DNA from 4 places in the Aquabacter albus genome. Region 2 is predicted to be linked to each of the others. Evidence: riboswitches for the same ligand, from Rfam matches in the RefSeq annotation. Region 2 holds a riboswitch; each other region holds the start of a gene.
The links. A riboswitch is a leader RNA that binds a small molecule or an ion and turns the genes downstream of it on or off. The one in region 2 is predicted to bind cobalamin.

Region 1: another riboswitch for cobalamin. It lies ahead of ABLE91_RS03935 (DUF1636 domain-containing protein); the one in region 2 lies ahead of ABLE91_RS13825 (CbtB domain-containing protein).
Region 3: another riboswitch for cobalamin. It lies ahead of metE (5-methyltetrahydropteroyltriglutamate--homocysteine S-methyltransferase); the one in region 2 lies ahead of ABLE91_RS13825 (CbtB domain-containing protein).
Region 4: another riboswitch for cobalamin. It lies ahead of ABLE91_RS04655 (ribonucleoside-diphosphate reductase subunit alpha); the one in region 2 lies ahead of ABLE91_RS13825 (CbtB domain-containing protein).

Annotation. Positions count from the first base shown of each region.
Region 1 covers NZ_JBDZDT010000002.1:180,941-184,181, reverse strand. Annotated here, with positions in the region: gene ABLE91_RS03940 (Rne/Rng family ribonuclease) at 1-814, shown strand, start outside; cobalamin riboswitch at 964-1,185, shown strand; gene ABLE91_RS03935 (DUF1636 domain-containing protein) at 1,347-1,703, shown strand; gene cobW (cobalamin biosynthesis protein CobW) at 1,700-2,746, shown strand; gene cobN (cobaltochelatase subunit CobN) at 2,764-3,241, shown strand, end outside.
Region 2 covers NZ_JBDZDT010000005.1:233,808-237,048, reverse strand. Annotated here, with positions in the region: gene cobU (bifunctional adenosylcobinamide kinase/adenosylcobinamide-phosphate guanylyltransferase) at 1-420, opposite strand, end outside; gene ABLE91_RS13830 (CbtA family protein) at 417-1,160, opposite strand; gene ABLE91_RS13825 (CbtB domain-containing protein) at 1,173-1,358, opposite strand; cobalamin riboswitch at 1,408-1,603, opposite strand; gene rfaE1 (D-glycero-beta-D-manno-heptose-7-phosphate kinase) at 1,657-3,093, opposite strand; gene rfaD (ADP-glyceromanno-heptose 6-epimerase) at 3,103-3,241, opposite strand, start outside.
Region 3 covers NZ_JBDZDT010000002.1:341,970-345,210, reverse strand. Annotated here, with positions in the region: gene zigA (zinc metallochaperone GTPase ZigA) at 1-754, opposite strand, end outside; cobalamin riboswitch at 904-1,128, shown strand; gene metE (5-methyltetrahydropteroyltriglutamate--homocysteine S-methyltransferase) at 1,236-3,241, shown strand, end outside.
Region 4 covers NZ_JBDZDT010000002.1:348,452-351,692, forward strand. Annotated here, with positions in the region: gene ABLE91_RS04655 (ribonucleoside-diphosphate reductase subunit alpha) at 1-1,249, opposite strand, end outside; cobalamin riboswitch at 1,366-1,585, opposite strand; cobalamin riboswitch at 1,686-1,896, shown strand; gene ABLE91_RS04660 (TonB-dependent receptor plug domain-containing protein) at 2,004-3,241, shown strand, end outside.

The sequences.
Region 1 (3,241 bases), on a different contig from region 2:
GCCTGATTCCATCCTTCCGGACGAGGAGTTCGAGGAGGAAGACGAGGAGAATCTGGAGGAGGTCTCCGGCGCCGAACCCGAAGGCGATGAGCCCGAGGAGCGCGGCGAGACCACCGAGGAGGCCAACAACCGCCGCAAGCGCCGCCGCCGGCGCCGTCGTGGCGGCGAGCGCGAGGGCGAGCCCCGCGAGGCGCGGCCCGAGGGCGAAGCCGCCGAGGAGGGCGATGAGCCCGCCGGCGAAGGCGAGGCCGAAGAGGGCGACGAGGACGAGCGCGGCGAAGGCCGCGGGACGGAGGCCGATCGCCGGCGCCGTCGGCGCGGCCGTCGTGGCGGCCGTCGCAACCGGCGCGAGGGCGAGGATGCCCCGCTCCAGGCCGATGGCGAAGGCAGTGAAGGCGAGGCCGGAGAGGATGACGGCGGCGCCGAAGACGATGCCGTGATCCACGTCTCCATCGAGCCGCTGGCCGGCGCGCCGGAATCCGTGGCCGAGATCAGCGCTCCCACCCCGGAGCCGGCACCGCCCGCCCCGGCCCCCACGGCCCCGGAGCTTCCCGCCGCCGAAGAGCCCAAGCCGACCCGCCGCCGGTCCACGGTGCGCGAGAAGGCGCCGGTGGTCGGCAGCCTGGTGCCCGAGCCCGCGCCCGTCGCCGAGACTGCCGGCGAAGAGACCTCCGGCGTGGAGACCGCCTCGGTCCCCGTCGCCGATGCGGACATCGTCGCCGCACCGGTTCAGGAAACCTCTGCTCCGGCCCAGGACCTGCCGCCCGAAAAGCGCCGCTCCGGCTGGTGGCAGCGCAAGCTGTTCGGCGAGTGAGCCTCTAGGAACAGCGGTCATCCCCGGGCTTGACCCGGGGATCTCCAGGAATGACGGGAGATGGCCGGGTCAAGCCCGGCCATGACGGCTGGGAGGTTACGGCTTCCCGGGCAACCTGCCCTGAGATTGACTTCCCTCCCCGCCCACCCTTTAGTGGCCCGGTCGAAGGTTCCGGTCCGGCAGAGTCGGATCGGTGAAGAGGGAATGCGGTGCGGCGCGAGGAAGCGCCAATGCCGCGGCTGCCCCCGCAACTGTAAGCGGAGAGTCTCGACCGAAAAGCCACTGGAGACCGGCCGCGCCGGCCCCTCCGGGAAGGCGGCCCGAGACGGTGACCCGCGAGCCAGGAGACCTGCCCTCGACACAATCGCGCGCCGGGCGGGGTGCCCTGGCAAGGCGGTTTTGCGTCGGCTTTGGCGCGCTTTCCGCACCCGCAGGACCCGCTTTGGAGCGACCCGCGCCCACCGAGACGCCCGACGACCGGCCCGATGACACGGCCTCCGCAGGCCCGCGCGATGCGGCGCCCGCCGTCACCCTGTTCGTCTGCCAGACCTGCCGCACGCCCGGCACGCCGCCCGAGGATGCGCCCCAGGGCGCCCGCCTCGCGGAGGCTGTGCGCGCCGCCGCCCATGACCCTGATGTGGAGGTGAAGCCGGTGCGCTGCCTCTCCAACTGCAAGCGCGGCCTTTCCGCCGCCATGGTCCGGGCCGGCGGCTGGTCCTACGTGTTCGGCGATCTCACCCCTGCGTCCGCGCCCGACCTTCTCGCGGGCGCTACCCTCTTCGCCGGCTCCACCGACGGCCTCATGCCGTGGCGCGGCCGGCCCGACTGCCTCAAGCGCGGCATGATCGCCCGCGTGCCGCCCCTCTTCTTCACCGAGGAACCCCGATGACCAGCCTCGCCCGCGTCCCCTGCACCATCGTCACCGGCTTCCTCGGCGCCGGGAAGACGACCCTCATCCGCCACATCCTCGAGAATGCCGGGGGGCGGAAGCTCGCTGTGATCGTCAATGAATTCGGCGACGTGGGCATAGACGGCGAGATCCTGAAGGGCTGCGGCATCGAGAGCTGCCCGGAGGAGAATATCGTCGAACTCTCCAATGGCTGCCTGTGCTGCACCGTGGCGGATGATTTCGTGCCGGCCCTGGACAAGATTCTCGCCCGCCCCGGCATCGACCACATCCTCATCGAGACCTCCGGCCTCGCTCTGCCCAAGCCGCTGGTGCAGGCGTTTCATTGGCCGGCCATCAAGAGCCGCGTGACCGTGGATGGCGTGGTGGCGGTGGTGGATGGCCCCGCGCTTGCCGAAGGCCGTGTCGCCGATGATCTCTCCGCCCTCGCCGCCCAGCGCGCGGCGGACGACACGCTCGACCATGACGATCCCGTGGAAGAGGTGTTCGAGGACCAGATCGCCTGCGCCGACCTCGTCATCATCGCCAAGTCCGACCTTCTGGACGCGGCCGGCGCGGAAATCGCAGCCGCCCGCGTGGCGGCGGTACTGCCCCGCGCGGTGTCCGTGGTGCGTGCGGCAGGCGGAAAGGTGGACCCGGCCATCCTGCTCGGCCTCGGCGTAGGCACCGAGGACGAGATCGAGAACCGCAAGACCCATCATGACGACGAGCTGGACCACGACCACGACGATTTCGATAGCTTCGTCCTTCCCATTCCCGAGATCGCCGAGCCGGCGGCGCTGGCTGCGCGCGTCTCGGAAGCCGCCGCTCTGCCCGGCGTGCTGCGGGTGAAGGGGTTTGCCAGCGTCTCCGGCAAGCCCATGCGCCTCCTCGTGCAGGGGGTGGGCACCCGCGTCTCGCACCAGTTCGACCGCGCCTGGGGGCCGAACGAGGCCCGCAGGGGCGCGCTGGTGGTGATCGGGCTGAAGGGCTTCGACCGGAACGCCGTGGAAGAGGCGGTGCTGGCGGTTACGCCCGCCGCCTGAAGGTTTAGAGTGGGCTGATGCATCTTCTTTCGAGCACATCGGCCACCATCGAGGATCTGGCGGAGCCCATCGACCTCCGCCAGCCCCCGGCCGACCTGCTCGCGCTCTCCTTCACCGACAGCGACCTGCTGGCGCTCGGCGCCGCATGGCGGGCGGAGCGGGCGACGCTGCCGAGCCTGCGCCTCGCGCGCCTGAAGGATCTGCGCCACCCCATGTCCGTGGACCTCTGGCTGGAGCGCTCCGCGCGCCACGCCAAGGTGATCGTGGCGCGGGTTCTGGGTGGGCTCGACTGGTGGCGCTACGGGGCGGAGCGGCTGTCAGCTCTGGCCTGGGCGCAAGGGATCAAGCTGGCGCTGCTGCCGGGGGAAGACCAGGACGACCACCGCCTCGCGGCCCTTTCGACTTTGGAGCGGGAGGAGTGGGCCTTGTGGCTCGCTTATTTCCGCGCCGGCGGCCCGGACAATATGCGCGCCTTGCTGCGGCTGATGGCGGGGC
Region 2 (3,241 bases):
GGCGAGCGCGTTGTCCGGCACGATGCCGAGCCCCACCTCGTTGGCCACCAGAACCGTCAAGCCGCCTCGCCCGAGAAGCGCGGAAACCAGCCGCTCCTGTTCCGCCTCAAGATCATGATCCGCCAGTAAGTGATTGGTCAGCCACAAGGTCAGGCAGTCTACGAGCACGGGGGCGTCCGGCGGAAGCTCCGCCAGAAGGTCAGCTACGTCGAAGGGATGATCGTGGGTCCGCCAGCGCGTGTCACGTCTTGAGCGATGCAGCGCGATGCGATCCGCCATCTCGGCATCGAGCGCCTGCGCCGTCGCCACATAAACATAGGGCGGCGGCGCGGCTTCGATCAGGGCTTCGGCATAACCGCTCTTGCCGGAGCGCGCCCCGCCAAGCACCAGCACGCGGCGGGCGCGCGGCCCGGCCGTCATGGCTGGGCGCCGGCCATCCTTGCGCGGACGAGGCCGGCGACGCCGCCGAGGATCGCCCAGAACAGGAAGCTCGTGACCACCACCGCGACGACGAAATTGTGCGCCAGATCGTGGGGCACGGGAGTTTCGAAGTTCTCCGGCTGCGGCGCGCCGATGAAATGCGGCGCCGCAATCAAAGCGAGCGCGGCGATCACCGCCGGCAGCGAGCGGCCATAGGCGATGAGCGCGATGCCCCCGGCGGTGGCTGCCGCTGTGGCGGTCCACCAGAGCTGCCGGGGACCCAACTCCGCCGCCGGCATGGCGGGAAGCTCGGGCGGAAGGCCGAGGCTGGGCGCCAGCGTGAAGGCGGCAAAGCCCGCGAGGCCCCAGAGGAGCCCGTCGCGCCAGCCGGTGAGCCCGCCCGCGAGTTCTGAAGCGGCGACGAGAAGCAGCGCGAAGCCGATGGCGCCAACGACATTCGCCGCCAGCGTGAAGGCCATGCGCTCGAACCCATCCGCCGGCTGCCAGCCGCCTTCGTCATGGTCATGGGCGGCCGCGGTGTCATGGCTATGCGCGGGCGTTGCGGCGTCATGGGTATGGGTCGCGGGCGCGGCGGCTTCGGCTTCGGCTTCGGCTTCCTCATAGGTCTCGGCCTTGAGGATCAGCGGAACGGTCGCGGCCTGCTGGAAGACGGTCATGGCAATGCCGGAGAATAGGCCGGCGGCCGCCGCCACGAAGACGATGGTGCGGAACAACGACATGTCGGCCCCCTGTCAGTGGCAGGGGAAGCCGGTCGAATGCCTGTAGTCGTGGGCCGCGTTATGGACCACTTCCATATGGGAGAAGCCGACGCCGCCCACCACGAAGAGACCCAGCAGCGCGGCGAAGGTGATCTGCAGCGTGCGCGACGCGACGGATTTGCCGGCGAGGTCCTGGGAAACCTGGTTCTGCGTGCTCATCTTCATCTCCTGGCCCTCCCTCCGAGGGCTGACTGGAAGCGCCCATGACTGGGCTCGCGCGCCTTCGGCAGGTCTCCTGGCTCGCGGTTCATCGCCTCTCCCCAGCCTTCCCGGAACGCATGTTCCAGTGGCGCTGCGGGGAGCGCTCACCGCCGACAGTTGCGGGGGCAGCCGCGGCTTTGGGACAGGTCCCGCACCGCATTCCCTTTTGATCCCCGAAGGGAACCGACGACTCTTCGACTATATAGGCCCGCGCGTGCGCCGCAACGGGAGCGGGGCGATTTATTGCCGAGGCGCCTCAGGACCGCGCCTTCGCCACCAAAGACGAGGTGGAGCGGCCCGCGATCAGGTTCGCCAGCACAAGGCGCCCGCCATTGGCAGTCACCACGTCCGCGCCCACCACCTCCTCGGGCTTGTAGTCGGCGCCCTTCACCAGCACGTCGGGCAGCAGGGCCGTGATGGTCTCAAGGGGCGTGTCCTCGTCGAACAGCACCACGAGGTCCACGCAGCGCATGGCGCCGATGACCCTGGCCCGCGCGGCTTCGTCCTGGAGCGGGCGCGTCGGCCCCTTCAGGCGCTGCGTGGAGGCATCCGTGTTGAGCGCCACCACCAGCCGGTCGCCCTCGGCGGCGGCGGCCTCCAGCAGCGCCACATGGCCGGGATGCAGCAGGTCGAAGCAGCCATTGGTGAAGACCACGCTCGCCCCGCCCGCCCGCCAGCGGGCGATGATCTCCTTCGCCCGCTCCAGCGAGACGAGGGCGCCCGGCGTCTCCATCTGCGGCAAGGCGCGGCCGAGGGCGGCGGCCAGCTCGGCGCGGGTGACGACGGCGGTGCCGAGCTTGCCCACGGCGATGGCCGCCGCCGCATTGGCGATGCGCACGCAGGTTTCCAGCGGCTCGCCGGAGGCGAGCGACATGGCCAGCGCCGCGAGGGCCGTGTCCCCTGCCCCCGAGACGTCGAAGACTTCGCGCGCCTCGGCGGGCACGTGCAGCACGGCGCCGTCGCGGCGCCAGAGGGTCATGCCCTTCTCGGCGCGCGTCACCAGCACATCGCCGCCGAACTGCGCGGCGGCGGCGGCAGCGGCAGCGGCCGCCTGCTCGTCGGTGGTATCAGGCAGGCCGGTGGCGTCCGCCAGTTCCCGGCGGTTGGGCGTCACCAGGGCCGCGCCGCGATAGGCCTCGAAGGTGCGGCGCTTGGGATCAACGATGACAGGCACGCCCCGCGCCTCGGCCTCTTTCATGATGGCCGCGATCACCCGGTCGCCCAGGACGCCCTTGGCATAATCGGAGAGCACGGCGACCCGGCATTGCGCGATGGCCGCACGGGCGGCGGCGATGAGGCGGGCTTCCACCTCAGGGGAGGCAGGGCTCGCATCTTCGGCATCGATGCGGACGATCTGCTGGCGCCCGCTCATCACCCGCGTCTTGGTGATGGTGGGGCGCGCCGGGTCGGCCACGAGATCGAGCGAAATGTCGGGAAAGGCGGCCAGCGCTTCGCGCAGCTCTCCGGCGCGGGCATCCGCACCCACGAGGCCCACCAGATGCACCGGCGCGCCCATGGCGGCCGCATTGGCGGCCACATTGGCCGCCCCGCCGGGCACCAGCCTGTCCATGCCATGCACCACCACCGGCACCGGCGCCTCAGGGGAGATGCGGGAGACCGAGCCGATCACATAATGATCGACGATCACGTCGCCGATGACGGCGATCGGGCCGGGCCGGGCATCAGCGAGCATGGCGCGCCCTCACCCGTTCTTGCCGCGCAGGTGGCCGGTCACATACTGGTGCACGCCGTCCTCCAGCGAGGTGAAGGGCTGGGAGAAACCGGCGGCGCGCAGCTTCGACATGTCGGCCTGGGTGAAATACTGGTAGGCGCCCCGGATG
Region 3 (3,241 bases), on a different contig from region 2:
CATGATCGCGAAACCCGTTCAGCTCCTTGAACCAGACCGGATGCTGGCTCGCCTTCTCGAAATCGAAGCGCCCGGTCCCGAGAACCTCCTTGAGCGCCACCCGCGCATGGTCCGTCTCGATAAGCCGCGCGTCGGGATTCAGCGCCTTCACCACGCCGCGCACGTCCCTCAGGCGCTCCGGCGCGAGATCGGAGACCTTGTTGAGCACGATCACGTCGGCGAACTCGATCTGGTCGGTCAGCAGGTCCACCAGCGTGCGCGCGTCCTCCTCCCCCGCCGTCTCGCCGCGGTCGCTCAGGAAGTCCCGGCTGCCGAAATCCTTCAGGAGGTTCGCCGCGTCCACCACCGTGACCATGGTGTCGAGCCGGGCCACATCCGAGAGGGAGACGCCGTCTTCGTCCCGGAAGTCGAAGGTGGCGGCCACGGGAAGCGGCTCGGCGATGCCGGTGGATTCGATCAGCAGATAATCGAAGCGCCCTTCCCCGGCGAGCCGGCGCACTTCGGCGAGAAGGTCGTCCCTCAGGGTGCAGCAGATGCAGCCGTTGGTCATCTCCACCAGTTTCTCCTCGGTGTGAGAGAGATTGGCTCCTCCCACCCGCACCAGTTCCGCGTCGATGTTCACCTCCGACATGTCGTTGACGATGACCGCGACCCGCAGGCCTTCGCGGTTGGCCAGCACATGATTGAGCAAAGTCGTCTTGCCTGCGCCGAGGAAGCCGGAGAGGACGGTGACGGGAAGCCGGGCATCGCGCATGGGCGCCTCCTTTAAATGATATAATGTATCAATTACGCAGTGAGCGGAGAGAAGGCAACGGACTTATGCACCCTCGATAAGAAATAGGACCGCGAAATCACGATATAAAGATGTCTTTATATCTTACTTGACGACAGCGATTTCCCCCGGCACATTGAACGCGTCGTGGTTCCCTGGGCCGTTTCGGCGCCAGGGCTAAGAGGGAAGCCGGTGCGGCAAGATTCTCATCTGGGAATCCCGCCAAAGCCGGAGCTGCCCCCGCAACTGTAAGCGGTGAGCCGAAGTCCATCAGTGTCACTGGGAGCGATCCCGGGAAGGCCGGACCAAGGCGACGACCCGCGAGCCAGGAGACCTGCCCCGACACCATATCGTCCTCGGGCGGGGTGTCCCGGTGGTGCGCTTTTGGCTCCGCGGGCGCATGCCGTCCATGGCCCGAACGCCTTCCGCCATGGCCTTTGCCCAAACCTCAAGGGCTTGAGCCATGACCCCATCCTCCATCCCCGTCGCAACGTTGGGCACGCCGCGCATCGGTCCGCGCCGCGAGCTGAAGACCGCGCTTGAGAGCTTCTGGTCGGGCAAGTCCGACGAGGCCACCCTGCTCGCGACCGCCGCTTCGCTGCGCGCGGCGAACTGGGACCGCCAGAAGGCGCTTGGCGTCTCCGTCATCCCCTCCAACGACTTCTCGCTCTACGATCAGTTGCTGGACACCGGCGTCATGGTGGGCGCCATCCCGCAGGCCTATGGCTGGACGGGCGGGAAGGTCCCGCTCGCCACCTATTTCGCCATGGCGCGCGGCGCCGAGGGCGGCTCGCACGACCATTCCTGCACCCATGGGCATGACCACGGCCATGGCGTTCCGGCCCAGGAAATGACGAAGTGGTTCGACACCAACTACCACTACATGGTGCCGGAATTCTCCGCCGAGCAGACCTTCACGCTTGCCTCCCTCAAGGCGGTGGACGAGTTCCTGGAGGCGAGGTCTCTCGGCCACCACACCCGCCCCGTCCTGCTCGGCCCCGTCACCTATCTCAAGCTCGGCAAGAGCAAGGATCCCGCGCTCGATCCCCTGTCCCTCCTTCCCCGTCTGATGCCGGTCTATATCGATGTGCTGCGGCGCCTTGCGGCAAACGGCGCGGACTGGGTGCAGATGGACGAGCCCTGCCTCGTCCTCGATCTCGACACCGCGACGCAGCTCGCTTTGCGGGACGCCTACGGCATGATCGCCTATGCGCTGCCGAGCCTGAAGGTCATGCTGACCACCTATTTCGGCGGCCTCGGCGACAATCTCCATACGGCGCTCTCGCTGCCCGTCGCCGGGCTTCACCTCGATCTCGTGCGGGCACCTGAACAGCTCGATGCGGTGCTGGAGAAGGCGCCGCGCGGGCTTGTCCTGTCACTCGGCGTCATTGACGGCCGCAACATCTGGCGCGCCGACCTTCCGGCGCTGCTGGACCGCCTGGAAAGGGCGGTCACCCGTCGCGGCACCGACCATCTCCAGATCGCCCCGTCCTGCTCGCTGCTCCACGTCCCCATCGACCTCGAACTGGAACCGGACCTCGATCCAGACCTGAAGTCCTGGCTCTCCTTCTCCGTCCAGAAGATGGACGAGTTGGCGACGCTGGGCACCGCGCTCGGCGGAGGCCGCGACCGCGTGAAGGACAAGCTCGCGGCGTCCGCCCAGGCTGCCGCCGCGCGCAAGGCCTCGCCGAAGGTCCATGACCCGGACGTCACGGCCCGGGCCGCTTCCGTCGCCACCGTCCTGAAGCACCGCGACAGCGCCTTCGCTGTTCGCGCGCAGGCCCAGCGGCAGCGCTTCAATCTGCCCGCCTTCCCGACCACCACCATCGGCTCCTTCCCGCAGACGCCGGAAGTCCGCAAAGCCCGCTCCGCTTATGCCAAGGGCACGCTGGACGATGCCGCCTACGCGCAGTTCCTGCGCGAGGAAACCGAGCGCACGGTGCGCTGGCAGGAGGAGATCGGCCTCGACGTGCTCGTCCATGGGGAGTTCGAGCGCAACGACATGGTGCAGTATTTCGGCGAGCAGCTTTCCGGCTTCGCCTTCACGAGGCATGGCTGGGTGCAGAGCTATGGCTCGCGCTATGTGCGACCGCCCGTCCTGTTCGGCGACGTCTCCCGGCCGGAGCCGATGACGGTGGAGTGGTGGAGCTATGCCCAATCCCTCACGGACAAGCCCATGAAGGGCATGCTGACGGGCCCCGTCACCATCCTCAACTGGTCCTTCGTGCGGAACGATGTTCCCCGCAGCACCGCCTGCCGCCAGATCGCGCTCGCCATCCGCGATGAGGTGCAGGATCTGGAGACCGCCGGCGCGGCCATGATCCAGATCGACGAGGCCGCGCTCCGCGAGGGCCTGCCGCTCCGCAAGTCGGAATGGAAGACCTATCTCGACTGGGCGGTCGAGTGCTTCCGCATCTGCTCTTCGGGCGTCACCGACGAAACCCAGATTCACACCCACATGTGCTACTC
Region 4 (3,241 bases), on a different contig from region 2:
CCTTGATGTGGGCACCGAGGCCGCGCACCCGCGTCCAGTCATTGCCGAGCCCGCCGGAATATTTGGCCAGCAGCGCATTGTCCTTCACCGCCTTGAAGATGCCGTCGAGGTCGTCCGCGACCGTGGTGAGGAAGCAGGAGGAGAGCTGCTGGCGCAGCGTGCCGGAATTGAACAGGGTCGGCGTCGAGGCCATGAAGTCGAAGGAGGAGAGGAGGCCGTAGAATTCGATGGCCTTCGCCTCCCGGTCGATCTCGCGCACAGCGAGCCCCATGGCGACGCGCATAAAGAAGGCCTGGGACAGTTCGAAGCGCGTGCCGCGCACGTGCAGGAAGTAGCGGTCATAGAGGGTCTGGAGACCGAGGAAGTCGAAGGCGAGATCCCGCTCCGGCTTCAGCGCTGCGGCGAGGCGCGGGAGGTCGAAGCGGGCCAGTTCCGGGTCCAACAACTCGGCCGCGACGCCGGCTTTCACGAAGCCGAGGAAATAGTCGCCATAGCGGCCTGCCATCTCCTCATGGGTCGCTTCGTCGGCGCGCCCGGCGATGAAGCTCAACGCCTCCCGACGCAGCTTGTCCAGCAGCAGGCGGGCGCTGACCTTGGTGTAGTTGGGCTCCGTCTCGATAAGGGTGCGGGCGGCGAGGATCGGCGCGAGGCCGAGCTCGTCCGCGGAGATGCCGTCATAGAGGTTCCGCCGGGTCTCTCCGAGCACGGTTTCCCGCGAGACGCCATCGAGGCCCTCGCAGGCTTCGCGCACCACGGCATCGAGCCGCGCCGTGTCGAGGGGAACGAGCGCGCCGTCCGCCGCCTTCATGCGCAGGGCGGGCACGGCTGACGCGGCGGGCGCATCCGTCTTCGCACGTTCCCGGGCACGCTCCTCGCGATAGAGCACATAGGCGCGGGCCACCTTGTGGTGCTCGCCGCGCATCAGGGCCAGTTCCGCCTGGTCCTGGATGTCCTCGATATGGAAGGTGCGGCCGCCCTCCGCGCGACGGGTGAGCCCCGCCACGATCTGAGCCGTCAGATCGGCGACGGCGTCATGGACGCGGCGCGAGGCGGCGGCGCTGCTGCCTTCCACGGCGAGGAACGCCTTGGTGAGGGCAACGGAGATCTTGGAGGCGTCGAACGGCGTGACCGCGCCGTTGCGGCGGATCACCTGATAGCCCGGTTCCGAGGCTGTCCGGGCGCCCGGCGCAGGCTGTGCGGGGACGAGGATCGCGTCCGAGGGACGCACGGTTTCGATCTGGAGAGACATCGGCTTGGACCCCAAAAGTTGGGGGCAAAGGCCGAGCGGATGCGCGAGGGAAGATCGCCTCGGGCATGAAGCCCCCAGCGACAGCCAAGCGTTCCACCGGGGCACCCCGCCCGAGGACGTTCATCGAGGTCGCGGCAGGTCTCCTGGCTCGCGGGTCGTCGCCTCAAGTCCGGCCTTCCCGGGATCGCTCCCAGTGACTCTGATGGACCTTGGCTCGCCGCTTACAGTTGCGGGGGCAGCGCCGGCATTGGTTCGACCCTTTCGGGCGGTCCCGCACCGGCTTCCCTCTTAGCTCTCGCTCTTGCGAGTCGAGAGACCGTGACCACCACATCTAGCAGCATGGTTGCGATGGCTGTCAATATGTGGGGATGATGAATCGGAGCAGACATGTCTCATCCACCGCCGAAGCGGATGGTTGACCGTGAATGAGCAGCCCTCTACCGTCACCGTGACGGTTCCCTAACGGGACGAAAAAGGGAACGCGGTGAGGAGGGTGCCCGGAGACGGGGATCCGACGATGCCGCGGCTGCCCCCGCAACTGTAAGCGGCGAGTCCTTCGTCACACGCCACTGGGCTTCGGCCTGGGAAGGCGACGAGATGGACGCTGACCCGCGAGCCAGGAGACCTGCCGTCAGCCGTGGTCACGCGCGAGCACGTCGGGCGGGGTGTCCTGATGGTGGTTAATCCCAGCAGCTTTCCGGCCGCAGGGGAGCCTCGTTCGCGGTGACGGACCACTCGTCCCGCTGAGGCCATCATGCCTTCCGCTTTGTTTCGTCACGCCCGCGCCGCCGCGCGCCGTCCCGTGCTCGCTGCCCTCCTCCTGTCGTCGGCTTCGGGGCTCGCTCATGCCCAGTCCCCGGCACCCGGCGGCACCGCCCAGCAGCCCATCGACCTTCCCGAAGTGGTGGTGAGCGCCACCGGCATCCCGACCCCGGCGAACCGGATCGCCTCCTCGGTTAGCGTCGTCACCGCCGAGGACATCGAGCGCCAGCAGCTGCGCACCGTGCCCCAGGTGCTGCAATCGCTTCCCGGTCTCAACGTGGTGCAGACTGGCGGACCGGGCGGGCAGACTTCGGTCTTCATCCGCGGCACCAATTCCAACCATGTGAAGGTGCTGATCGACGGCATCGATGCGGGCAACCCCTCGACCCCCAACGGTGCCTTCGACTTCGGCCAGCTCCTCGCCACCGATCTCGCCCGCATCGAGGTGCTGCGTGGGCCACAGAGCGGTCTCTACGGCTCGGACGCCATCGGCGGCGTCATCTCCATCACCACCAAGAAGGGCGAGGGCCCGCCGAAATTCTTCGGCTATGTGGAAGGGGGCTCGCTCGGCACCTTCAACCAGGCGGCGGCGGTGAGCGGGTCGACGGAGCGGCTTTCCTACTCCTTCAACGTCACCCATTTCTCCTCGACGGATATTCCGGTGACCCCGCCCGGAATCATCCCGCCGGGCTATCCAAACAATCCCAACGCCTATGACAACTGGACCTATTCGACGCGCCTCGACCTCCAGATGACGGATAATCTGGCGCTCAACTTCGTCGCCCGCTACATCGACAGCCAACTCGCCTTCACGCCGGACATCTATCCCCCGCCGCTGTTCGAGGGCATCCCGGCCCCGCAGACTTCCACCAGCCTCAATTCCATGTTCTTCACCAAGGGCGAGGGCGTGTGGAGCGCGCTCGACGGCGTACTCCACACCACGTTCGGGGTGAGCGCCATGAACACCTCGAACCCGACCGTGGGGCCGAACCTGTCCGTGAACGGCCAGTATGAGGGCGACCGGCAGACCTATTACCTGCGCTCCAACCTCGCCGCCGCCGCCGGGCAGAACCTCATTGCCGGCGTGGAGCGGCGGAACGAGAGCATGACCTCGTCCACCCAATACACGGAGATGAGCGCATCGACCGGCGACACCGGCGCCTATGCGGAATGGCAGGGCACGTTCGGCGATCGGTTCTTCGGCGCGGCGAACGTCCGCTATGACAGCGA